DNA from 2 places in the Paenibacillus sp. FSL E2-8871 genome. Region 1 is predicted to be linked to the other one. Evidence: riboswitches for the same ligand, from Rfam matches in the RefSeq annotation. Region 1 holds a riboswitch; the other holds the start of a gene.
What was found. Region 1 has a riboswitch for preQ1 ahead of queF (preQ(1) synthase). Riboswitches for the same ligand answer to the same signal wherever they lie in the genome.
Positions count from the first base shown of each region.

Region 2: linked by a shared signal. The riboswitch ahead of NYE25_RS27205 (queuosine precursor transporter) and the one ahead of queF (preQ(1) synthase) in region 1 are both predicted to bind preQ1.

Region 1 is NZ_JBBOBV010000001.1:1,374,875-1,387,487, reverse strand. Features, by position in the region: gene NYE25_RS06295 (ABC transporter substrate-binding protein) at 1-111, shown strand, start outside; gene NYE25_RS06290 (FecCD family ABC transporter permease) at 333-1,388, shown strand; gene NYE25_RS06285 (FecCD family ABC transporter permease) at 1,388-2,422, shown strand; gene NYE25_RS06280 (ABC transporter ATP-binding protein) at 2,498-3,298, shown strand; gene murB (UDP-N-acetylmuramate dehydrogenase) at 3,450-4,361, shown strand; gene NYE25_RS06270 (hypothetical protein) at 4,422-4,757, opposite strand; gene NYE25_RS06265 (ABC transporter ATP-binding protein) at 4,971-5,819, shown strand; gene NYE25_RS06260 (ABC transporter permease) at 5,816-6,502, shown strand; PreQ1 riboswitch class I at 6,577-6,620, shown strand; gene queF (preQ(1) synthase) at 6,784-7,257, shown strand; gene queC (7-cyano-7-deazaguanine synthase QueC) at 7,287-7,949, shown strand; gene NYE25_RS06245 (6-pyruvoyl trahydropterin synthase family protein) at 7,949-8,431, shown strand; gene queE (7-carboxy-7-deazaguanine synthase QueE) at 8,424-9,146, shown strand; gene NYE25_RS06235 (cysteine hydrolase family protein) at 9,275-9,799, shown strand; gene NYE25_RS06230 (VanW family protein) at 9,800-10,618, shown strand; gene NYE25_RS06225 (zinc-dependent alcohol dehydrogenase) at 10,701-11,837, shown strand; gene NYE25_RS06220 (DMT family transporter) at 11,979-12,613, shown strand, end outside.
Region 2 is NZ_JBBOBV010000001.1:6,041,311-6,053,923, reverse strand. Features, by position in the region: gene NYE25_RS27210 (AMP-binding protein) at 1-1,077, opposite strand, end outside; gene NYE25_RS27205 (queuosine precursor transporter) at 1,287-2,000, opposite strand; PreQ1 riboswitch class I at 2,011-2,056, opposite strand; gene NYE25_RS27200 (methyl-accepting chemotaxis protein) at 2,400-4,088, shown strand; gene NYE25_RS27195 (YnfA family protein) at 4,147-4,473, opposite strand; gene cobS (adenosylcobinamide-GDP ribazoletransferase) at 4,664-5,479, opposite strand; gene cobU (bifunctional adenosylcobinamide kinase/adenosylcobinamide-phosphate guanylyltransferase) at 5,476-6,024, opposite strand; gene cobT (nicotinate-nucleotide--dimethylbenzimidazole phosphoribosyltransferase) at 6,021-7,082, opposite strand; gene NYE25_RS27175 (aminotransferase class I/II-fold pyridoxal phosphate-dependent enzyme) at 7,175-8,338, opposite strand; gene NYE25_RS27170 (D-alanine--D-alanine ligase) at 8,331-9,263, opposite strand; gene pdxR (MocR-like pyridoxine biosynthesis transcription factor PdxR) at 9,283-10,734, opposite strand; gene NYE25_RS27160 (AAA family ATPase) at 10,860-11,396, opposite strand; gene catA (type A chloramphenicol O-acetyltransferase) at 11,574-12,233, shown strand; gene NYE25_RS27150 (histidine phosphatase family protein) at 12,329-12,613, opposite strand, start outside.

The DNA.
Region 1 (12,613 bases):
GTGAAAGCTGGAAATGTGCATGAAATGAGCTCAACAAGCAGTTGGCTATACAGTGGTGCGAACGCTGGTGACAAAATTATTGACGATGTGTTAAAAAGTTTTGTGAAATAAAGAGTCGTAATTCACCATGAATGAGACTGATCATTTGGGTGGGGAAGGGCGTGCAGATCAAGTATCTTAGGATACTTAGATCTGCACCATTTTTTTATAAACCATTCCTGTATTACTGAAAAATAACTCCTACAATTGTACAACTTAATTTTTTTTGCGATAATGAGAATGATTGTTGTTATCATATAGACCATTGTAACTATCGATTAAGGAGACGACTCATGGTTTCACCCTCAGATTTCGCACATCGTAATAAAAATGATACACAAAAAGCTCTACATACCCGACCGGCAGCTGCAATGGGTATTCTAGTGATTGGACTCGCTGCCATTGCCTTTGGACTGGCACTTTCGGTCTCAGTGGGTGCGGCAGATATCAGGCTAGCTACGGTATGGGAAGCAATATTTCATTTCAATCCAGATTTACAAAAACATCAGGTGATAAGAGAACTGCGATTTCCACGCGCGATAGCAGGTGCTTTGGTCGGTGCTTGCTTCGCTGTAGCAGGGGCAATCATGCAGGGGATGACAAGGAACCCTCTTGCGGATTCAGGTCTGTTAGGCTTGAATGCGGGAGCAGGTGTAGCGCTGGCCATAGTTTTTGCTTTTGCACCTTCGATCTCATTCACTTCACTTATGTTGTTTTGTTTTATAGGTGCTGCTATAGCGTCTTTTATCGTATTTGGAATCGGGTCGCTATCTTTTAATGGCCTTACCCCTTTACGTTTGACGCTGGCAGGTTCCGCGGTTAGTGCACTACTGGTTGCTGTTAGTCAGGGCATAGCTATTCTTTTTAACTTATCCCAGGATATAGCCTTCTGGTTGGCTGGCGGAATGGGTGGGGCAAGCTGGACTCATATCAAGATTATCTTCCCTTGGGTGTTCGTGGCATTAATCGCAGCGATGATGTTAGCGCGGTCTGTCACCTTGCTCAGCTTAGGAAGAGAAGTTGCAGTTGGTCTGGGGCAGCGGACAAGATTAGTACAGTTGGCATGTATGATTGTTGTAGTAGTTCTTGCCGGAAGTGCAGTCTCAATGGTTGGCCCGATTGCTTTTATAGGACTAATTATTCCACATGTAGCACGTTATTTCGTTGGAGTAGATTATCGCTGGATCATTCCTTGCTCGGCAGTTCTTGGGAGCTTATTGATCATCTTTGCGGATATCGCAGCTAGAATGATTAATGCCCCTTATGAGACGCCGCTAGGCGCATTAATTGCCATCATCGGTGTACCTTTCTTTATTTACTTAGCGAGTAAGCGGAAGGGGGAGCTGTAATGCACAGAACAACCCTTTCTCCCAATGATAATGAACGCCGTACACGTGCTATTACAGTGTTATCGCTCCTTGCCATATTGATCGTTGTTGTTTTTATTGTCAGTATGAATACAGGATTTATGCGTCTATCCCCACGGGAGGTATTACATACACTGCTGGGTGATGGAACTCATCAGCAAAAGCTTATTTTATTTGATTTCAGATTACCTCGCATCGTAATTTCATTGTTGGTTGGAGCGGGCTTTGCAGTGTCAGGCTGTATTTTACAAAGTCTCGCAAGAAATGCACTTGCCGAACCGGCTACGCTGGGCATAAGTGCGGGTGCTGGTTTTGCGGTAATCATTTTTATCTCGTTTTTTCCGGCTACAACAGCAGCTCCGGTATTTGTCTTGCCGCTCTTAGCGCTTGGAGGGGCTAGCTTAACCGCCGCTTTAATCTATATTCTTGCTTATAGAAAAGCAGATGGTCTATCTCCAACAAGGTTGATACTTATCGGGATTGCAGTCGCTGCCGGAATTAACGCTTGCCAGCTGGTGTTGGCACTTCGGCTTGATCCTAATAATTATCAGTTTGTAGCGACTTGGATCGCTGGGAAAATATGGGGTGGCGATTGGAGATTCGTCCTTGCTCTGCTACCTTGGATAGCGATTCTGTTACCGTTCGCCTTCTATAAAGCCCGTATTCTTAATGTATTGAATCTAGGGGACCATACTTCAGTAGGACTTGGAATGCGAGTGGAGAAGGAGCGTATTCTCCTTCTAGTGACAGCAGTTGCACTTGCCGGCTCCTGCGTTGCTGTAAGTGGAGGAATTGGCTTTGTCGGCCTAATTGCACCACATCTTGCCCGCAAGCTTGTGGGACCCCGTCATCAGGTATTATTGCCCGCTAGTGCGTTGACAGGGGCGCTTCTTATGATTACTGCTGATACTATCGGCAGATGGGTGTTACAGCCTGCAGAAGTTCCAACAGGCATCGTGGTTGCGATCATTGGTGCACCTTACTTTTTATATTTACTCGCCAAATCGAAAGCATAATGCGTACGAAGCGAGTTTTACTATGTAGTTCATTCTAGGAGCATAGCTCCATAAAACTTTTAAGGAGTTGTTAACATGTCAGAACGTTTGAACACAGAAGAGTTAAGTATTGGGTATGCAGAGGCTACAATTGTTAAAGGGTTGAACTTAACTATCCCTACGGGAAAAATAACCGCACTAGTGGGCGCTAACGGTTCTGGTAAATCTACAATTCTTAAAACAATGGCCCGGATCATGAAGCCTAAGAGCGGCAGCGTAATGTTGGACGGCAAATCGATCCATAACTTTTCAACGAAAGAGGTAGCTCGTCAGCTTGCGATCTTACCGCAAAACCCAACGGCTCCAGACGGACTAACGGTCTCTGAACTTGTCAGCTATGGCCGTTTCCCGCATCAAAAAGGATTTGGCACAATGACAGCAGAGGATCGCAGCATTATCTCCAACGCAATCACTGTTACAGGTATGGAGCCTTTCCATGACCGTCCGATTGACCGCTTATCTGGAGGACAACGTCAGCGTGCTTGGATCGCTATGGCATTGGCACAAGAAACTGACATTCTATTCCTGGACGAACCAACAACTTTTCTAGATATGGCTCACCAGCTTGAAGTTCTACAGCTTCTCCAAAAGCTGAATGAGGAAGAAGGTCGTACCATTATCATGGTCGTGCATGATTTGAATCATGCTACTCGTTATGCACAGCATATGGTAGCTATTAAATCCGGTACTGTGGTTAGTGAAGGTTCACCTACTGAAGTTATGACACCAGATGTACTGCGGGAAGTGTTTGGAATTGAGGCAGATATTGTTCCAGATCCACGCACCGGTGTGCCGCTGTGCCTTCCTTACGAGCTTGCTGCATACAAAGCTGTGTAATCATAATTGAAAATCATACAACGAACAGGCTCCCGTCATTGACAAGGGAGCCTGTTCGTTGTTACAGTTGTGGTTGCCTACAAATCCATGATACCACTACTAAAAATAGATCAAGGACCATCATTTATACATGGTTAAAGGAGCATGAAACATGAATATTGACAAAATTCAAAATGACCTAGAGCAGCTAATGACTGCAGGGATTGTGAAGAGTCATGAGAACTTAAAAGATCACGTGTATACCAAAATGGGCGGTAAAGCTGATATTTTGGCAGCACCAGCTACTTATGAGGAAATTCAAAAGATCGTTACATATGCGGAACAGAATGGGATAAACCTTACGGTACTTGGGAACGGCTCCAATGTGATTATCCGTGATGGAGGTGTGCGTGGAATAGTTCTGCAAACGGCAGGACTAACGGATGTGGGGATTCGAGACAATCTCTTATATGCGGAGTGCGGCGCTAAGATTATTGATGTTTCCAGATATGCGCTGGATATGGAGCTTACGGGTCTTGAGTTCGCCTGTGGCATTCCAGGAACGGTTGGTGGAGCGTTATACATGAACGCAGGCGCTTACGGTGGAGAAATTAAAGATGTACTGCATAGTGCACTGGCTATAACTAAGAGCGGACAATTAGTGACTCTGCAAGGGGATGAGCTGCAATGGGGTTATAGAAAAAGCGTGTTCGCAAGCGGTGAATACATCGTACTTGAGGCCAATTTTGCTATGACTTCAGGTGATGCATTAGCCATCAAGTCGAAAATGGATGAACTTACTTACCTGCGTGAATCCAAGCAACCGCTTGAGTATCCTTCCTGTGGTAGTGTCTTTAAACGTCCTCCAGGTCGGTTTGCAGGTCAGTTAATTCAAGAGAGTGGCTTGCAGGGAACAAGAATCGGTGGTGCTGAGGTATCCAAGAAGCATGCAGGGTTTATTGTAAATGCAGATAATGCAACCGCCAGCGATTACATCGGGCTAATTCACCATGTAAGAGCGACTGTGAAGGATAAATTCGGCGTGGAGCTTGAAACTGAAGTGGAGATCATTGGAGAAGAGTAACTTCTAATTAGAAAGAGCCCACAGATTACTGTGGGCTCTTTTGTTGTCATTACATATAGTTTAATCCACTGAAAGGGTATATTTAGCTCTTTCAGTAGTTATTTCCGCCTTGCGATCACTTATGTCCTCAATCCGAAGCCCGTCAATTGCTAAGTCATAGGTGGAGTGTGGTAGTGATACTAGCTCACCATCGGCGTTTAAAGTGCTGCCAAATCCTTTTAATATTAATGCACTCCCAAGATAATCATCGATAACATCCTCCGCACTCCGAAACTCAACAGCCTCTAGATTAAAATGAATTTTATCCAGATCACGAAGCTCTTTCTTTTCAATTACAATAGTTTCATTCACATGACTGTTAATCCAGTCCATAAGTTTCTGTGTACTTTGTTCCATTAGATGATCCCACCCTTACCTCGAAGATTATTATGTTTAAGTTACCCTTTTCTTAGGATTTGAATCCTTATTTTTGCCACATCTGAGCGGATTTGAACAAAGGAAGGTACTAAGGAATAGCGAATGTTACAGAATAGCAACAAAAGAGATAATCCTCTACAACCAGAATAAGGATAGAAGAAAGTTAACTATTCTAAAAAGGGGGGAGTGTTATTGATTCAGCTAACTGAGGTCTCAAAATATTATCAGGAGAGGTGTGCAGTTGATCGAATTACTTTCACTGTGGAGAAAGGTGAGGTCTTTGGATTTCTAGGTCCCAATGGTGCAGGGAAAACTACAACGATGCGCATGATGACAGGGCTTCTTCAGTCTACAAGCGGAGAAATTTTAATTAATGGCATGAATATTTCACGTCATAAAAAAGAAATCCATGCTCAAATTGGTGTTGTTTTCGAGCTTCCGAACCTATACATGCGTAGTTCTATTCGAAATAATCTGGAGCTGTTCGCTGATCTGTATAGGGTAGCAGGAAATCGAGTGAATGAAGTCATGGAAACCCTCCAGCTGTTAGATAAGGAAAAAGCTAAAGTAAGCAGCTTATCCAAAGGCTGGAAGCAGCGTGTTCTAATCGCCAGAGCATTATTACATAAGCCTCAAGTGTTGTTTTTAGATGAGCCTACAAGTGGGTTAGATCCAAATTCAGCTTCACTCATACGTAATCACGTCAAGAGAATTCAAGAAGAAGGCACAACCATTGTCCTAACGACGCATGATATGCACGAAGCCGAGGAATTAAGCGATAGAGTGGGCATCATGTACGCTGGTGCATTAGTGGCACTCGATGAACCGCATAGACTTAAGACCATTTATGGTAAACCAGAAATTGAAGTTAAATATCAGCAGGATGGTAAAGTGGTTATTAAATCCTGGCCGATTGCAGAAGAAGCTACTAAAGATCATATCTATCAGTTAATGTCTACGAATAAAATTCTAAGTATGCACAGCAAAGAAGCTTCGCTGGCAGATGTATTCGCTGCCCTGACGGGAAGTGAGCTAAGTTGAGTTATCAGATATGGAAGCTGCTTAAACATGAAAGTAAGGATATACTGCGTAATCCTGCGACTGTAATTCTAATAATTTTGCCTATATTTATGGCTAAAATCATCATCACTGTAGTGGACAAGAGCGGTTTGGACTTCATGCTTCTTTCTACATGGATATTATTTGCACAAGTGATGGTTGGGATCATGATTACCGGCCCAGGATTAATTGAGGAGCGGGAGAGTAAGACTTATGATGCGCTGTTGATTACTCCGCTAAGCAGAGGCCAGATTATTACTGCGAAAGCTGGATCTGTTCTTGTTTTTTCTTTGTTATCACAGCTGATTGTTTATGTACTAAATCAAGGTTTGACAATGGATTTACTCCCTTCCTTATTGTATATGTTATTGGGTGGAATTATCTTTGTGCAAGTTGGAATTATCATTGGTTTAAAGGTAAGTTCCTCCAAAAATGGTTCAGCCATCAGCTCCGCATTTATGGTTGTTTTTTTCTTAGTAGCTTCTGTGTACGGCGCTCTTCCAGAATGGACCTATCCGATCTTTGTTATTCTGCCAAGTATTGAAATCGTTCAGAATTTGAACAGTATTCTAAATGGAGAAGGAGTATTGCTCCTAGAAAGCCTGCTTTTGCTCTTGTGGATTGTGGTACTTTCGCTCTGGATTTGGAAGACGGGCAAAGCGTAGAACTTGTCAGAAGCAAATTACCATGGTATAGTTCAAGACGCAATATGCATGAAGAAGAAGTCTGCACGGATTGTGCAGGAGAGGTTCGCGAACTCCCTCTATAAAAAACTAAGAGTATATTAAATCTTATAAGCGGATGCAGTCCTTAACCCGGATGTTGCTTCCGTTTCTTCTTAGTGGAGCAAAGTTTTCGAAATCTCGTTCTTCTTTCCATTACCGGCCAAGGCCGAAGGAAAAGAGAGGGGTTTTTTGTCGTGTCAGAAGGAAGATTGAAAGAGGAAATGCAAGAAGTCACTTTACTTGGTAATCAGGGAACGCAGTACAAGTTTGGTTATGATCCAGCTATTCTTGAGGTGTTTGATAACAAGCATCCAGGGCGTGATTATTTTGTTAAATTCAACTGCCCTGAGTTTACTAGCTTATGTCCTGTTACAGGTCAGCCGGATTTTGCCACATTGTATATTTCGTATATTCCTGAACAGAAAATGGTGGAATCTAAATCATTAAAGCTGTATCTGTTTAGCTTCCGTAACCACGGTGACTTTCATGAGGACTGCGTCAACATTATTATGAATGATCTGATCTCACTGATGGACCCACGATATATTGAGGTATGGGGCAAGTTCACTCCGCGTGGAGGCATATCTATTGATCCTTATTGCAACTATGGAAGACCGGGTACGAAGTATGAGGCGATGGCGGAGCACCGCTTAATGAATCACGACCTCTATCCGGAAAAAGTGGATAACCGCTAATCCCAACAAGTTGATAAGGAGAGATTAAGATGAACAAAAAAGCACTCGTCGTATTTAGCGGCGGACAAGATAGCACCACTTGCCTGGTTTGGGCATTGAAGCAGTTTGAGGAAGTGCAGGTAGTTACCTTTAATTATAATCAGCGTCATGCGGCTGAAATCGAAGTTGCTACAGAAATAGCAGCTAAGTTTAATGTAAAACAGCATATCCTTGATCTTGGGCTGCTTAATCAGCTGGCACCAAATGCACTAACCCGCCAGGATATTGATATCGTTGCTGGCGAAGGTGATGAGCTTCCTAGTACATTTGTTGACGGACGGAATCTGTTATTTTTATCTTTTTCCGCAATATTAGCTAAACAATTGGGTTACTCCCATATCGTCACTGGTGTCTGCCAAACGGACTTTAGCGGGTATCCGGACTGCCGTGATGTATTTGTGAAATCATTGAATGTTACGCTGAATTTATCTATGGACTATGAGTTTGCGATACACACTCCATTGATGTGGCTGGATAAAAAAGAAACGTGGAAGATGGCAGATGAACTTGGTTATTTTGATTATGTTCGCGAACACACATTGACCTGTTACAACGGTATTATTGGCAGTGGCTGCGGTACTTGTCCAGCCTGTCTGTTGCGTCAGCGTGGTCTTGAGCAATATGAGGCGGAGAAAATGGAGGCCGGATCTTAATGCTTAACGAGGTTTCAGTCTGCAAAATATTTACGTTTGATGCGGCGCATCAATTAATTGGTCACAAAGGGAAATGCAGCAATCTGCATGGACATACTTATAAGCTCGAAGTAGTGCTTAAGGGCAAACCAGAGGCTACGGAAGGCCATTCAGACGAAGGGTTTGTTATTGACTTCAGCGATATCAAGACGACTGTGCAACAAAGCCTTGTAGATCGTTTAGATCACGCTTTTCTTGCTATGGGAAATGAACCTGTGTTAGAAACGTTAACGAATACGGGCTCCAAAGTAGCTTTGTTGTCTTTCCGCACCACAGTGGAGAATATGTCTTCATATATTGCCTACAAGCTTAAGCAAGCAGGGTTGCCTTTGTACTCGGTAAAGCTATGGGAGACTCCAACCTCCTGGGCAGAGGTGCTGGCTGAAGATGTTCCGGATGAAGGGCCATCCTACCGTTTATATGGAGGCTGTGACTGTGAGTAAGATTCCTGTAATTGAAATGTTCGGTCCGACTATTCAAGGCGAAGGTGCGGTAATTGGAGTGAAGACGATGTTTGTCCGCACCTATGGCTGCGATTATCGCTGTGGCTGGTGTGACTCTGCTTTTACTTGGGATGGTACTGCTAAGGATAAGGTTCGAATGATGACCTCGGATGAAATTATGAATGAACTTTTAGCTATAGCTGGAGATAATTTCGACTGTGTTACGATTTCAGGCGGAAATCCTGCTTTGATTGGTGACGGGATGGGCACTTTTATTAACCTGCTACATGAGCGCGGGATTCAAGCTACAATAGAAACTCAGGGGAGTAAATGGCAGGAGTGGTTCAATGACGTGGATGTGCTGACAATTAGCCCTAAACCCCCAAGCTCAGGAATGACAACGAATTGGGAAATTCTAGATAACATCATGAGTAAAATGGAGAAACTGGGTCGTTCTACGCATAGCTTGAAGGTCGTAGTGTTTGACGATAAGGATTTTGATTATGCAAAAGACATTCATGAGCGATATCCCAATGTGCAGCTCTTTCTGCAGCCTGGGAATGATGATGTCACTGAAGAAGGCGACATTTCTGCTCGACTTTTGGGAAGGCTGGAATGGTTGTTTAATAAAGTAATCGTAGACGCTGATATGAATAGAGTACGTGTCCTTCCACAGCTGCATGCATTGATCTGGCATAATAAGCGTGGCAAGTAAAAAGTATTTAAATGTAACGGGTGTCTGCTCAGCAGATGCCCTTTTTTTATTGATTTAAGCCTTTAAATAGGTAGATAGAATGTCGCATAATCTGATATGATTTTCATAAAAGTTGTAGGAGGTACTAAATGAGAAATTCAACTGCACTATTAATTATCGATGTTCAAGAAGCTATGTTCTCCTATCCTGATCAAAAGCTGTACGATGAAGAGGGTGTAATGGAGAGAATTATTTCCCTTCAGAACAAAGCTAGGGTAGCAGGTACTCCAATAGTTTATATTCAACACACCGAAGATGAGGAATATACAAAAGGTACGTCCACATGGCAGATCAGTCACCGTATCACACCGCAGGAAGGTGAAGTTATTGTGGAGAAGTCTACTTGGGATGCTTTTCACCGAACCGAACTGCAAGAGGAGCTACAGAAGCTGGGGATCACGAATCTGGTGATTTGTGGGATGCAAAGTGAGTTCTGCCTAGATACGACAATAAGACGCGCATACAGTATGGGGTATAAGAATGTTCTCGTCCAAGATGCTCATAGCACCTTTGATAATGGGGTTCTCAATAGTAGTGAGATCGTTAAGCATCATAATGCAGTAATCGGAGGGAGATTCGCCCAGTTACGAGCTGAAAGCGAGGTTCAGTTCTAGATGAGTACACCTCAGGCTGCCATGAAACCTATTCAGCGTTCTCGACTTAGACTATTTGCCGGAAAGCGATATTTTATTTGGAAAAGATATTTGAAATGGTGCACTAGCCGCAGCAAGGTGGCGAAGCAGCGCACTAGTGGAATTTTATCTAATGAAGTGATGACTCATGCTACACCGTTATTAAGAAGTCTACGGAATGTAGATATGGTACTTCAATACAATAAAATAACCAATTTACGTCTGGCGATAGCGAAACTGGATGGGCTCTTGGTGCGCCCGGGTGAGACTTTTTCCTATTGGAGAAGCATCGGTAAGCCCAGTAAGCGAAAAGGGTATCTGGACGGGATGGTGCTGCATTATGGTGGCTTCCATTCTGGAGTCGGCGGGGGACTGTGCCAGTTGTCCAATCTGATCTACTGGATGACATTGCATACACCTCTTACGGTTACAGAACGGCATCGGCACAGCTATGATGTATTTCCAGATGAACAGCGTACACAGCCATTTGGAAGCGGGGCCACCTGTTCTTATAATTATTTGGATCTTCAAGTGAAGAATAACACGAATCAAACGTATCAATTAAAGCTCTGGCTGGATGACAGCCATTTGCATGGGGAATGGAGATGCGATGAGCAGTCCCTTTATAAATATGAAGTGTACGAAAGTGATCATAGGATTAGTTTAGAACCTTGGGGAGGGTATATACGCAGTAACAAGATTAGTCGAAAAGTATATACACGGACCGGAGAGCTACTTGGAGATGAAGCTGTAACGGATAATTATGCGCTTATGATGTATTCTCCGCTTCTTCATGGATAAGAGGATAAGGTAATGGGTTATAACATAGAAGACACGTTATCGTTCTATCCTATGCTATACTTCAAAGGAGCGGATTAACAGCATGAAAGCATTAACCTACCAAGGGAAGAAGAAAGTGAAAGTTAAAGAGGTAGCTGATCCGAAGATTGAGAAAAAGGATGACATTATCGTTCGAATTACTTCTACAGCGATTTGTGGATCAGATTTGCACATTTTTAACGGTGAAATTCCAGGTATGTATGATGACTATGTTATTGGTCATGAGCCCATGGGGATTGTTGAGGAGACCGGTCCAGACGTAACTAAAGTCAAGAAAGGCGACCGTGTCATTCTTCCCTTTAATGTGGCCTGTGGTCAGTGCTTCTTCTGCCAGCATGAGATGGAGAGTCAATGTGACAATGCTAATGATGCTAAGGATACTGGCGGTTATTTAGGGTATTCTGATACTTATGGCGGATTTGCTGGCGGGCAAGCTGAATTGCTGCGGGTTCCTTATGGTAATTTCGGCCCTTTTGTAGTTCCTGAGGATGCAGAAATGGAAGATGAGAAGCTGCTTTTCTTATCAGATATTGTACCTACAGCTTGGTGGGGAGTAGAAAGCGGAGGAGTGAAGTCCGGGGATACGGTCATTGTTCTCGGCTGCGGGCCGGTGGGACTGCTAACTCAAAAATTTGCTTGGATCAAAGGCGCCTCTAGAGTTATTGCTGTTGACCACATTGGCTATCGGCTGCAGCATGCGAAGTTGACAAATAATGTTGAAGTTTATAACTTTGAAGAGATGAAGGATATTGCAGCTCATTTGAAGGAGATAACACATGGGGGCGCAGATGTAGTTATTGACTGTGTAGGTTTGGATGCCAAAATATCTGCATTGGAGAAAGTGGAAACCACACTGAAGCTACAGGGAGGCTCACTCAGTGCATTTAGAATGGCCTCGGATATCGTACGTAAATTCGGAACTATTCAGCTTGTAGGAGTTTATGGGCTTAATTACAATATGTTCCCTTTGGGTCATCTATTTGAACGTAACATTACTTTAAAAATGGGACAGGCTCCAGTGATTCACTATATGCCTTTGCTTTATAAGATGATTAAAGAGAATAAATTTGATCCTACAGATATCATTACACATCGCTTGCCTATCAGCAAAGCGGAGCATGGCTATGACATTTTTAGTGAGAAAAAAGAGGATTGCATCAAGGTTGTTCTGAAGCCGTAGCCTATAAGAAGCATATGCTCTCGTCAGAAATGACATTGCTTATGCTTTTTTTAGTGAAATCTAATGAAAATAGATGCATTTTTTCACGGTCTGCGTTAAATTAACATAAGTGACTTAAGATATTGAAAGGACGCGTACCATGTGAAGCTTAAAAAACCGCCACTTCCTATTCCAATTTTAATGTTGGTTGGGATTGTGGCCATCTCTTTTTCCGCAATTTTTATTAAGTGGTCTACAGCGCCAGCATCTATACAAGGAATGTATCGGCTGTTGTTCACCTCGCTGCTGATGTTGCCTTTTGCAAGACCATACAGCGGAGCAGCGTTCGCTCTTCGTAAAAAAGACTGGATCATGCTAGTGCTCTCAGGCATTATGCTAGCTCTACATTTTTTGCTTTGGATGGGCTCTTTGAAGTATACTTCGGTAGCTAGTTCAACGATGATCATGGCGCTGGAGCCAGTGTTTATTATGCTGGGCGTTTATTTTTTGTATAAGGAAAAAACGGCTGTGTCTGCTATTCTCGGGCTGAGTATTGCTATTGGCGGAGTAGTGTTTATCGGTTGGGGAGATATTGGTATCTCTGCAGATAATCTTAAAGGTGATTTGTTATCGGTTGGAGGAACAGTAGCGGTAGCTGTGCATATGCTTATCGGTCAAAAGCTTGTAGTGCGCATGCCCTCATACCTGTACAGCTTGATAGTCTTCTTATCAGCGGCTGGTGTGTTTGCCATATACAATCTGTTCATGGGGATTTCCTTCTTCAATTATCCTGCGAA
Region 2 (12,613 bases), 4.7 Mb from region 1:
GGTCTCCTTCGGCAATTGATGGTAGCCTAGAAATATCATATCACTTCGCACATATAACTGCCCAATCTCCCCCGTAGGGACTTCACGGAACTCTTCATCACGAATGGAAATTTGCACTCCGGGATAGGGCTTGCCTACAGAGTTCGGATTATGCTCTTCCAGAACATCCAAATAACTAATATAACTCGCTTCTGAGGAACCATAGGATTCATAGAGACGCGTTCCAGCGAACACTTCTATACCCTTTTTTTTGGACAACTCCGACCACTTTGCACCTGAGCTAATAATCGCATCAATCTGCGTCTGCCCAGGAACAGCCTGCTGCATCATGGATTCAAGCATTGTCGGTACAACAAACAACACCACACCCGGAATCTGCTTGCACAGCTCTAACACCTGTGTGGCGCTAAATTTTTGCGTAATATGAAAGTTTGCTCCACCATACAGACTCTGCATTACAGCGAACAAGGACAGCGAATGCACAAACGGACCCGGTGCTAAAACATCCTTCATAGAGTCTAATTCAAAGGCAGCACTCGATACCTCAAAGCTCTTTAACCACGATAAATGGGTACGCATATATCCTTTGGGTAGCCCCGTTGTGCCTGAAGTAAAACCGATAAATAATAACTCGTTCGTCTCTTCCAATTCAGCTTCTGGCTTCTGAGCTTTCAACCACTGATCATAGGAACCTGTTCGTTCATTTGAAAAAGTCAGCGTTGGGATGGCTTGGTCCTTGAAGACCAAATTCTTTGCAGCTTCCGGCTCGGCAAAAATCATTGTCGGCTGGCACTGCTCTATAATAACCTGCAGTTCATTTGCACTCCACTTGGGATCTAAAGGAATGGGAACACAGCCTGCATAAATAGCCCCCAAGAAAACCTCGACAAATTCAATGCGATTCGTAGATAAAATAGCGATTTTGTCATGCCTAAGGCCCTTTTGCTGTAGACCATTGGCAATTCTCCGCATCGCTTGCACTAATGTTGCATAGGTATGAGTTGCTTGGTCATGGGTTAAGGCAATTCTGTCGGGCTGTTCTGCTGCATGACGCAGTATAGGAACTACTAGATTCATCCTTCACCACACCTATTCGTAATTTCTGTGACTACCGATTATGTACTCTCTCTTCGCTCGGGATACAATTAGAATGGCTACGATAGCTTATTTTAGCTTTATATTAATTTTATGTACATATTTATATGGAACGATTGAGCCCTCTTACGACTGAAAAAATCAAACAGCGCGCATCGATTATGATCGGTACGCGCTGGCTGTATTGTTGTTTATTCCTTCTTATGAGCGGATGATGGTATTCCATCTTCAGCAAAAGTAAAAGTTCGGGCGATATATAAGATAGGTGTGCTTACTGCGGTTAGTAAGAATTTCGCTAGATACGTTGTAAGCAAAATTTCAAACCACACACTCCAGTTATACAACCCAGCAAATGCAATGGTACAGAAGATTAGTGTATCCACAAAGGAGCTAACCATCGTACTGCCGTTGGAACGAATCCACAACTGACTTGAGGTGCTGTAATATTTGCGAATCCAGGAGTACAACCGAACGTCTAGGAACTGACTAATGAAGTAAGCAGTTAGACTACCCAACGCTAGTCGAGGCATCAGACCAAAGATCGTCTCCAAAGAAGACTGAGCAATATCGGTCTCTTGCGGCTTAAATACTAGTACCATTTGCATAATGACTGTCGTCATAAGCAAGGTGAAGAAGCCAAACCAAACCGCTTTACGTGCTTCTGCTCTTCCATACTTCTCATTAAGCAAATCGCTGGTCATATACAAAGTGACATACATCGTATTTCCGAGTGTCATCACGATATCAAATGGCATAGCAATCGTCTTAGCTACCTGAATGTTTGCAATTACAGTAGCGATACCTACCCAGGCATACATTCCACTTTTGCCGAACAGGCGGTAACAGAGTAGAAAAAAAGCAAAATTGACAATAACAAATAAAACTCCCCACATCAAATTAAACATATTGCTTAAACTCCTCCTAGTTTTGTTTACGCGGGATGGTTACGAACCGCGGCTTACATTAAGTTTTGGAACAAAACATTAATACTCTATCACACTGTCGTCAAACAATCCATAAAAATAAACAATTTATGAAATGGGTATTTATACCCATTTTTATTAACTAAAAATAAAAGTGTCAGTAATAATTCATCTTTTTCAGAAAAATATGCTATATAAACTAAAACTTTCACTATTCATCCAGAGGTTAATTCTATAGAATAGTATCAAACACTTCATTCCCGATCCATTTAGTTGATATATTACATAACTATGGAATATATTGCAGGTTGCCAGTCAATAGCAGTCGGTAGGGATATAAAGAAATGGGGCTTCGCTGCCCATAAAAAGGGGGAGAACAATATGTTTCGTTTCAAGCAGTCGATCAGTCGCAGATTTACGCGTTTATTATTTGTAGTTCTATTACTCACGTCTCTTTTGTTAAGTACCAGCTTCTACTTTATATCCACCAGTATTTTCAACAGCTATGTCATGCCACAAATCAATCAAATTCTAACTGCAGCTGCTCAGGACGTATATAAGAATATAAATACAATGCATGCTCAGCAAGCACTAAAGAAGAACGAACAAGCAGCCACCAATCTTGAATTCTATTTTCAGGATAAGAGAAAGCAGCATGGGGTTGAGACTATTTTTCTACTCAATCTAAAAGGCAAGGAAGCTGAGGTTCTGTCCGTAGATCATGATGCAAAATTAAAGCCGGAGGAAATTGTTAAGGTATCCTCTGCAATGCAGCAAGCTCTTAAAGGAAAGAGTGGACTAAGCGATACATACAAGGACTCGCATGGTGTACATAAGTCAGCTTATATCGGAATTCCCGGAAGTACGATGGTTATCGGAATCAGCAGTGATGTAAGCTTTATTCAAGAAAAAACAGACAGTATTCTGTGGACCAGCGCCGGGATCACTCTGCTAACGCTGATTATAGGCTCAACTGGTGCCTGGTTTATGAGCATGCGGATTACTCGTCCTATCTCAAAGCTTGCAGCTTACAGTGCCCGTCTTGCAGAGGGGGATTTCACAGAGGAATTAACGGTTAAAGGCAGTGATGAGGTAGCTCAACTGTCCAGAAGCTTCCAAGCGATGACCCTGCGCCTAAAAGAAATGATTGGACATGTACTCGTCACCTCAAATACTGTGGTCACCGATTCCAATTCTTTAAGAGAACGTGTTGAGGTCCTAAATGAAATGGCAGACCACTCTAGTACATCTGTTGTAGAAATTGGCAAAGGTAGTACGACCATCGCGAGCAGCGCTCTAGATAATTCAAAAGCTATGGAAGAAATCAATTTCGGCATTCAGCATATTGCTTCAGCAGCCACCGAAGTCACTGAGCAGATCAGTGAAGCTTCCGCTGAAGCGATTGGCGGTAATGAGATTGCCCAAAGTGCCGTTCTGCAAATGCGCCATGTTGAACGTGCCTCCCTGCAGTCGCTGGAGCAATTACAAGTTATGAATGAACGTTCAGTAATGATCGGAGAAGTCGTTCATAGTATTACTGAAATTACGAAGCAAATCCAAATGCTGTCGCTCAATGCTTCGATCGAAGCAGCACGTGCAGGAGAACATGGACGCGGCTTTGCCGTGGTTGCCGGAGAAGTACGCAAGCTTTCCGAACAATCCCGTAATGCGAATGAGCAGATTCGTGATTTCCTACTCGGACTTCAGGAAGATATGAATCGCTCCGTTACTGAGATGAACCATGTGAATTCTGAGGTAGCCTCCGGGGTAGGCAAGGTGGCAGAAGCGGGCGATGCCTTCAATCACCTTCTGATTCTGATTCAAAGCATCAATCAGAATATTCAATCTGTATCTGCGGCTACGCAGCAAATCTCAGCAAGTACAGAAGAAGTTAGTGCTTCCGTTGAGGAAACCGCACAAATCACTTCAAGATCCCAAGAAAGTGCGGACACACTATCCGAGAACTCCGAGCGCCAACGTATAGAGCTTGAAGGACATGCAGTAACCGTGCAGCATCTATATGAGCAGGCTAAGAAGCTTCAGGAAGCTGTGCAACAATTTAAGATCTAAAGCTTAGGCTTAAATAAAAACAACCCGTTCACACGAAAGTGTTGAACGGGTTGTTTTGTTAGTGTCTCGGCGCCCAAAGAATGACCGAAACGCCGATCACACAAATAACAGCACCAACCCAGTCATATACATCGGGTGTTTTCTTGTCTACTAGCCAGCCCCATAACACAGCGAGCACGATAAACACCCCGCCGTAAGCTGCATACACTCTTCCGAAGGATGGAAACTTCTGCAACGTAGGAATAATGCCATAGCTTATCAGAATCAAAGAACCTACCAAACCGTACCAGAGAGGTCTTGATTCTCTTAGCCATAACCATACTAAGTATCCGCCTCCGATCTCAGCAAGGCCGGCAATTACAAATAGTAGAATGGCAGCAACCATGTCATCCCTCTTTCCTATTGAACTCTAAAAATATCAAATGATTCGCAAAATATGATACAACGTCATCACGGTTAGCAAGTATGTGTACAAGCAAGAATCTGGGCCACAAAACAGCTGGAACCACAGGCATCAAAAGAGGATAAAACCAGATTGAGCCAGCTGGCTACTATGCGTCACCCGCAGGAGCCACTCACATGAAATTGTGCTGGAGCAGCACTAATACTAGTAGGAGCACAGCCTCTAGCAGCTCATTCAGCGCGCCGTACACATCGCCGGTGAGCCCGCCGAGCCGGCTGCTAATCCGCCGCGCAGCCACGGTGCCGCTTGCCAAGGCCGCAGCCGGCAGCAGTAACGCTGCCGCCAGATGCAGCGGCCACGCGGCTATGCCCGCGCCGAGCGCCAGAGGCGCACCAGCTGCGGCTAGCGAGAGCAGCGCGGCTATCGCCAGCGCGCGCCGCTCATGCGAGGGAGCGAGGCCGGCGAAGCTTGCGGCCAGCCCCTCGTTCCCGCGGGCAATGGGATAACGCACCATTGCCCGCACCATATACCAGCGGCTCCAGATCGCTGGCAGCAAGAGCAGTGGCAGCTCGTAATAGGCGTAGCCTTCGATTAATGCTGCCACTAAAGAGGCCTTTAACAGCAAGAGCAGCACGCAGGCGAGCACACCCATCGCACCCACACGGCTGTCCTTCATAATCTCCAGGATCCGTTCCCTCGGTCGGTAACTTAACAGACCATCCGCACTGTCCATCCAGCCATCGAGGTGCAGACCTCCGGTGAGTCCTACCCATAGAATGAGAGTAATGACAGCGGCTGACCAAGCTGGTAAAATCCAACCCGTCAAAGCTGCTCCAGCAGCTACACAAAGTCCGATAGCTGCACCCACCACGGGATAGAACAGCACACTTCGGCGCAGCAGCTCAGGAGAAAATCCAGGGTCACTCTTTACAGGAAACCGGGACAAAAACTGAAAGGCAGCCGCGGCAGCATCCCTGCGCTCCCTCATAAACGATACTCCCTGCTCTTGAGTTCAATTGGAATGCCCGCAGTCACTAAAAAAACCTGCTCGCATTGCCGAGCAAGCAGCGCGTTCATACGTCCTGCCAGATCACGGTACAATCGGCCAAGCGCATACTCCGGAACAATACCGTCTCCAACCTCATTAGTGACCAAAATGAGGTTTCCTTGAAATGTGCGTACACTGTCTTCAAGTCTTGTAATCTCGCTCTCAATCAACTCTTGCCTATCCGTAAATCCTTCCATGGCTAGCAGTACATTCGATAACCACAACGTTAGACAATCTACGAGAACCGCCTTTTCACCAGATAAACGCTTAAGAAGATCTGGCAAATCATAAGGCTCCTCTAATGTCTCCCAAGCATATCCGCTTTGTGAGCGCTGTTGCTGATGCAGTGCAATCCGTTCATTCATTTCATCATCAAACGCTTGTCCGGTTGCAACATAGAAGGCCTGATCTGCCAGTGACGACATCAATTTTTCTGCAAAACCACTCTTCCCGCTACGCGCGCCTCCCGTTACAAGAATACTCATTGTTTCCCAGCTCCAGAGATGCCTGCACTTTCAAAGGTGGCCATTTCACTCAAAATGCGGCATATCGCCTCTATTAAATGAAGGGACAATACGCCTCCAGTTCCTTCACCCAAACGAAGACCCAGGTTAAACAACGGTTCAAGACCAAGCTGCTCAAGCATCAGCTTATGTCCTTGTTCTCCTGATAGATGGGAGCCTATCATATAAGCAATGGATTCTGGTGCAAGCGCCTTCGCCACAAGAGCCGCCGCGCCCGAAATAAAACCATCCAGAATGACAGGTACCCTAGCAGCGGCTGCGCCAAGAATTAGACCAGTCAAACCAGCGATCTCCAGTCCCCCTACTTTGGACAATACATCCAGCGGATCTGCCGGATTCGGTTGATTCACCTTTAAAGCGCGTTCCACAACTGCAATCTTATGTAGTAGACGTTCATCATCAATTCCCGTTCCTCTTCCAACGGCTACTTCAGGTGGTATTCCTTTTAGAGCACACAGAATGGCTGCGCTAGCCGTTGTATTTCCTATACCCATTTCACCTGTAATAAAAATCTCCGTCCCGTTCTCAATCGCTTCTTGTGCGATTCTTATACCTACAAGCACAGCACTCATCGCTTCTTCACGACTCATCGCAGGTCCCACGGCTATATTATCCGTTCCGCGGCGCACTTTACGATCAATCAGATCCTCATGACTAAGATCGCCGTTAACACCGACATCTACGAACTTCACCTCAGCCCCAGCTTGGCGTGCCAGTACATTCACAGCCGCTCCTCCGCTGAGAAAATTATAGGCCATCTGCATTGTGACTTCCTGTGGAAATGCGCTAACTCCCTCGCAGCATACACCGTGATCGGCAGCCATCACAACTACCGTTCGTTTGGTGAAACTAGGCTGCTCCGTACCCGAAATTCCGGCGAGCTTAACGGCCAAGGTCTCCAATTGTCCCAGGCTGCCTGGCGGTTTGGTTAGAATGTTCAGGCGGTGCTCCGCTTTTAGGAAAGACTGTTCATCCGCTGGTGTGATTCGTTTAATTACTTCTTGAATAGATGAAATCATATTTTAACCTCCAATTAAAGATATCCGTATAACCTATTCTATCTTATCTACACAGAAAAGCCCCCATCTATGATAGATGGGGACTACTAGAATTACAACTTCACTTTCATAAATCCTTCGATTCTCTCCAGCGCTTCCGTCAATTTTTGTAGGGATGCTGCATAAGAGCAGCGAATATACCCTTCTCCACCCGCTCCAAACACATGCCCCGGAACCGCAGCAACACCAACCTCCTTGAGCAGCTGCAAAGCGAAAACTTCTGACTTCATTCCGGTATTAGCGATGGAAGGAAAGACATAAAATGCACCCTCCGGCTCGTGGCACGGTAAACCAATAGATCGAAATCCACTAACCAGCAGCTTTCTTCGCTCATCAAAGCATCGTTTCATGTGGTCCTTATGCTCCATACCCTTCCGCAGTGATTCAATGGCAGCGATTTGACCTAGTATTGGAGCACACATCGCAGTGTACTGATGGATTTTGAGCATCGCAGCAATTAATTCCTGATCACCACAAGCATAGCCTACTCTCCAGCCAGTCATCGCAAAGGCTTTGGAGAAGCCACTAATGACAATCGTTCGTTCCAACATCCCAGGAAGAGAGGCAATACTTACATGCTGACTATCATAGGTTAGCTCGGCATAGATTTCATCTGAAATGACAAGTAAGTTATTCTCTTTTACAATCTGTGCAATGGGTAGCCAATCCTCGTAAGTCATTACTGCTCCTGTAGGATTAGTCGGAAAATTCACCATAAGAATCTTGGAACGCGGGGTAATCACCTGCCGCAACGCTTCAGGAGTAAGTTTAAAACCCTGCTCGGCTGAAGATTCAACCTCTACCGTAATCCCACCGTTCAAATGAGTAATCGGCGAATACGCAATATAGCTCGGAGAAGGGACGATAATCTCATCCCCGGGTGTAATAAAGGCCCGCAGAGCCAAATCCACGGCTTCACTGCTTCCCACTGTAACCATAATCTCGTTAGTTGGCTCATAGCGGAGATTGAAGCTTGTGTGCAGATAAGAGGCGATCTCTTCTCTAAGCTCCAGCAAGCCGGAATTTGGTGTATACATCGTCTCCCCATTATTCAAAGCACGAATACAGGCAGCTCTTACATGCTCCGGTGTAACGAAATCAGGCTCGCCTACACCAAGCGATATAATATCCTGATTCCCTGTACTTAGGTCAAAAAAAGCCCGAATCCCCGAGGGAGCAATCTCCCGTACACGCGGAGTAATCCATTCATTATGCATGACTGAGCACCTCTTCTTTCGGACTCTTTTCTGTTAGGGAAAGGGAAATGATCTCGTCCAGCAGTCCGCTGAAGCTGTAACCTGCCGCTTGCGCGCTTTTTGGTAAAAGACTCGCCTTCGTCATGCCCGGTAATGTGTTCACCTCCAGCACATATGGAATACCATCCTTAATGAGCATATCCACCCTTGCGTACACGCTGCATTTTAGTGCTTTGTAGCAAGTTAAGGCTGCATCACGTACTCGCTCATACACCTCAGCTGGTAGATCAATGACTCGTTCGTCTGCCCCGCCATCTTCGTATTTCGCACTGTAATCGAACCACTCCGCATGCGCCGAGGTGATTCCCAAAACGGGCAGCATCTCTCCATTTAGAATAGAGCAAGTGATTTCCTGGCCTTGAATGTAGCTCTCGATCAGAATCGACTGATCACAAGCAAAAGCCTTCTGTACTGCGCTCAACAGCTCCTCGCTACTGCTCACCTTTTCCATACCTATACTCGAACCGCCTGCACATGGCTTCACCATAACAGGATATCCCATCCGCTCTACGGCTTCTTGAGAATAATCCTTCATACTATCCCAGCACAGCCAATCCGCCGTATTGACGCCTGAGCAGCGCATAAGCTTTTTGGAAAGATCTTTATCCATACAAATGCTGCTAGACAAAACGCCACTACCCGTATAAGGAATCCCCATCGTCTCCAGCGTCCCCTGAACCGTACCGTCCTCTCCGTAAGCTCCGTGGAGCGCAAGCAGCGCGATATCGATTCCTTTTGCCTGCTCAATGAGCTCTTCACGCTTGGTGATCACTATTGGAGTAACCTCATATTTATTGGGATCTAGATTCTTCAAAATCTCTCTACCGCTATTCATGGATACCTCATACTCTGAGGACACCCCGCCCATAATTACGCCTACCTTCATCTTCATCTCAAGCACCTCTTTATCCCATTAGTTGTCGTGCTGTTCTACCAATAATCTCGATCCCCTTGCGGATATCCTCATCCGTCACTCTGGAGAAACCGATCCTTATCGTATTTTGACCTTTACCGTCTGTGAAGAATATATCTCCTGCTGTAAAAATAACCCCTTGTTCATGACAGGCCGCTAGCAGCGTCCTTGTATTAAAACCCTCCGCAAAGGTTACAAAAAGATGCAATCCGCCATCCCCTGATAACGCCGTATAAGGAATAAACTCCTTACAGCATTGCAGGGTTAATTCATATTTTCGTTTATATTCCGCTCTGGCTTTTTTCAAATACTTCTCTAAATGGCCACCTAATAAGTACTGATACAAAATGGATTGATCCAGCGTCGAGGTATGAATGGTACGTGCGCGCTTGACGCTTTCGAGAGAATAGATCAGCTCCTGATCTGCCAGCACCCAACCTACGCGTAGTCCCGGAAATAGTACTTTTGAGAAGCTACCTAGATAGATCACGCTGTTGCCGCTACCTGCTGCTGCGATAAGTGGAGCCACATGTGAGCCCGAATAGCGTAACTCCTCGTTAAAACCATCCTCGATCACCGGTATTTGGTACCGGTTCATCAGCTTCATTAGCCTCTGTCTTTTCTCAGGAGACATTACAATGCCGGTCGGATTATGATAAGAAGGGACAAAGTAGGCACAGTCAAAAGCTTGCTCCTGCAATGCCTTCTCCAGCTCAACCAGATCAATCCCATCACGCTCCATAGGAATCCCGGTGATCTCAAAGCCATTCAGCTTCAGATTTTTGATCGCCGTATGATGCGTTGGATTCTCACAGATGACCGAACCATTCTTTTTGCTAAGTGCAGACAATACAATATCGAATCCCTCTGTAAAGCCATTGGTGATCAATATATCCTTGCCTTTCGTTTCAACGCCTTTGTGCTCCATGTACTGCTTCAAATAGTCTATTAAAGGCTTATACCCTTTGGCATATCCATAATTTAGTAAGACGTTGCCTTCCACCGACATACGATCCATAAAGGAGCGTTTCACATTATCTAGATCAAAAAGACTCTCATCAGGTGCGATGCTCGTGAAGGAGATCGTCCCCTTCTCCGCTCGTATGCCGCGCTTCATGATATCCAGATCCTCCGCCAGCCGCGCATGATCATTGATACGCGTCTTCCAGTCCATCGTCCAGGAAGAGATTGTTTCACTGCCGGGAGGTGTAGGTGCCACATAACTTCCCTGACCCTGCACGGCATACGCAAATCCATCATCCTCAAGCTCTGCATAAGCAGAGATTACGGAGTTGCGGCTAACCTTAAGCAATGTGCTGAGTTCTCGTGTGGAGGGCAGCTTTTGATTGCCTTGCAGACCGCCTTTTATGATTAAGTGCTTCATATAGTCTTTAATTTGTATATACACCGGCCGTCCGGCTATGAGCTTAAAATCCTTAAACATCTCTCAATCGCCCCCATGACTATCATGGCACAATCACTCGCTTAAAAAAAGAACCACAGCCATGGGATTTTAATCCGGCTGTGGTTCTATAAGAGGACAAATGCCCAAAAAATCAAGTTATAGATCTATGCTTCGATCACAAGCTCCCCTTCTCCAGCAGGGATCTCAAAACCATTTAAAAACCGGGTTAGTATGTCCTCAGTAATCGGAAATGCGGCATTTGCGTCAAAACGTTCACTCCGAATGAGCAGTCGCTGACGCAGTTCATCTGGCCCAACCTTTAAAAAAATCAGCTCCCAATCGCCGCCATGCTCTTCAATTAACTGCTTATAATCGTTCCGTCTCTGACGTTGCCAGAAGCTGAAATCGATGACAACATGATGTTTTGCCTGAAGCAGATTCACCAGCTCCCCCCGCAGCTTTATCTCCGACTCTTCTTTATAGGACTCATAATTCTGCTCTGGATAATCCACCCCGAAACGTCCGTGCGTGGCCCAAATGTCCTCATCTATCGAAAGCCGTACGAATCCCTCTTTCTCCAGCTTTTTAGCAAAGGTTGTTTTACCCGACCCCGCTACACCGCACATCATCACTACGATGGAAGCAACACTCGTACGCTTTTGCAGAAGCAATTTTTCAATAACCAACTTTTCACTCAGCATTATAAATGCATCTTCCTTCCACTTGATCTAGTAAATATATTTTTAATTACGGCGATGATGATGGTATACTCATCGTTACAAAATACTTTCTCAAAGGATTGTGATAAGGATATGGTGAAATCAGTCCAGCAGACCTCCTAAAATGAAAAATGAAATAATTTTAGGAGGTCATAATAAATGATTTTCAACCCGATTGTCATTGATAACTGGAGTAGAAAACCCTATTTTGAACATTATTTAAACAATGTCAGATGCACCTATAGCATGACCGTAAATATTGATATCACCCTTCTACTGTCAGAGCTTAAGCATAAGGGAATTAAGCTGTACCCAGCACTAATCCACATGATAACTACGGTGGTGAACCGTCATAGTGAATTCCGCACATGCTTTGATTCTGAAGGTAGATTAGGTTATTGGGATAGCTTATCACCTAGTTTTACAATTTTCCATGATGATGATAAGACCTTCTCAAGCATCTGGACTTCGTACGGTGAAAAGTTTAATGATTTCTATAACCGTTATCTGGATGATATGAAAATGTACGGAAGCGTGAAACAATTTATCGCTAAAGCAAACGAACCACCGAACACCTTCCCTATTTCTAGTATTCCGTGGGTCAGCTTCACGGGCTTTAACCTGAACGTGTATAACGAGGGAACCTTCCTGCTTCCCATCTTTACTATAGGAAAATATTTTCATCAAGACAAAAAAATACTATTACCAATATCGGGGCAATTCCATCATGCCGTGTGCGACGGTTACCATGCCAGCATGCTGTATAATGAATTGCAATCACGTGCAGATAACTATAAGGAATGGTTACCTAACATCTAATTATCGCTGAGGGCGAACGATAGTTTAAACATAAAGGGTTCCACATATTAGGTATGGCTAATATGTGGAACCCTCTCTTTCATTTGATTTTCTCATCAATCTCCCGAAATATCTGCCGACCATTGCCCGTTCTGCCAAAATAGCCTGAGTACCATTGCTGTTCCCGGAGAAGGTGCAACTGCGCTGTAGAATGTGACACCAGGAATTAACTGTGCAAGGAAATTCCGAATAACACCACCATGTGTGACTACCAACACCCTGCTTGTTATTACCTCAGCCTTTTTTTCACTAATTGCAGCCTGCACAAATGTATCCTCAGCCCCTCGCCCCAGATCTGACAGGAAGCTACGCAACCGTTCGTCAAACTGCGCCCATGTTTC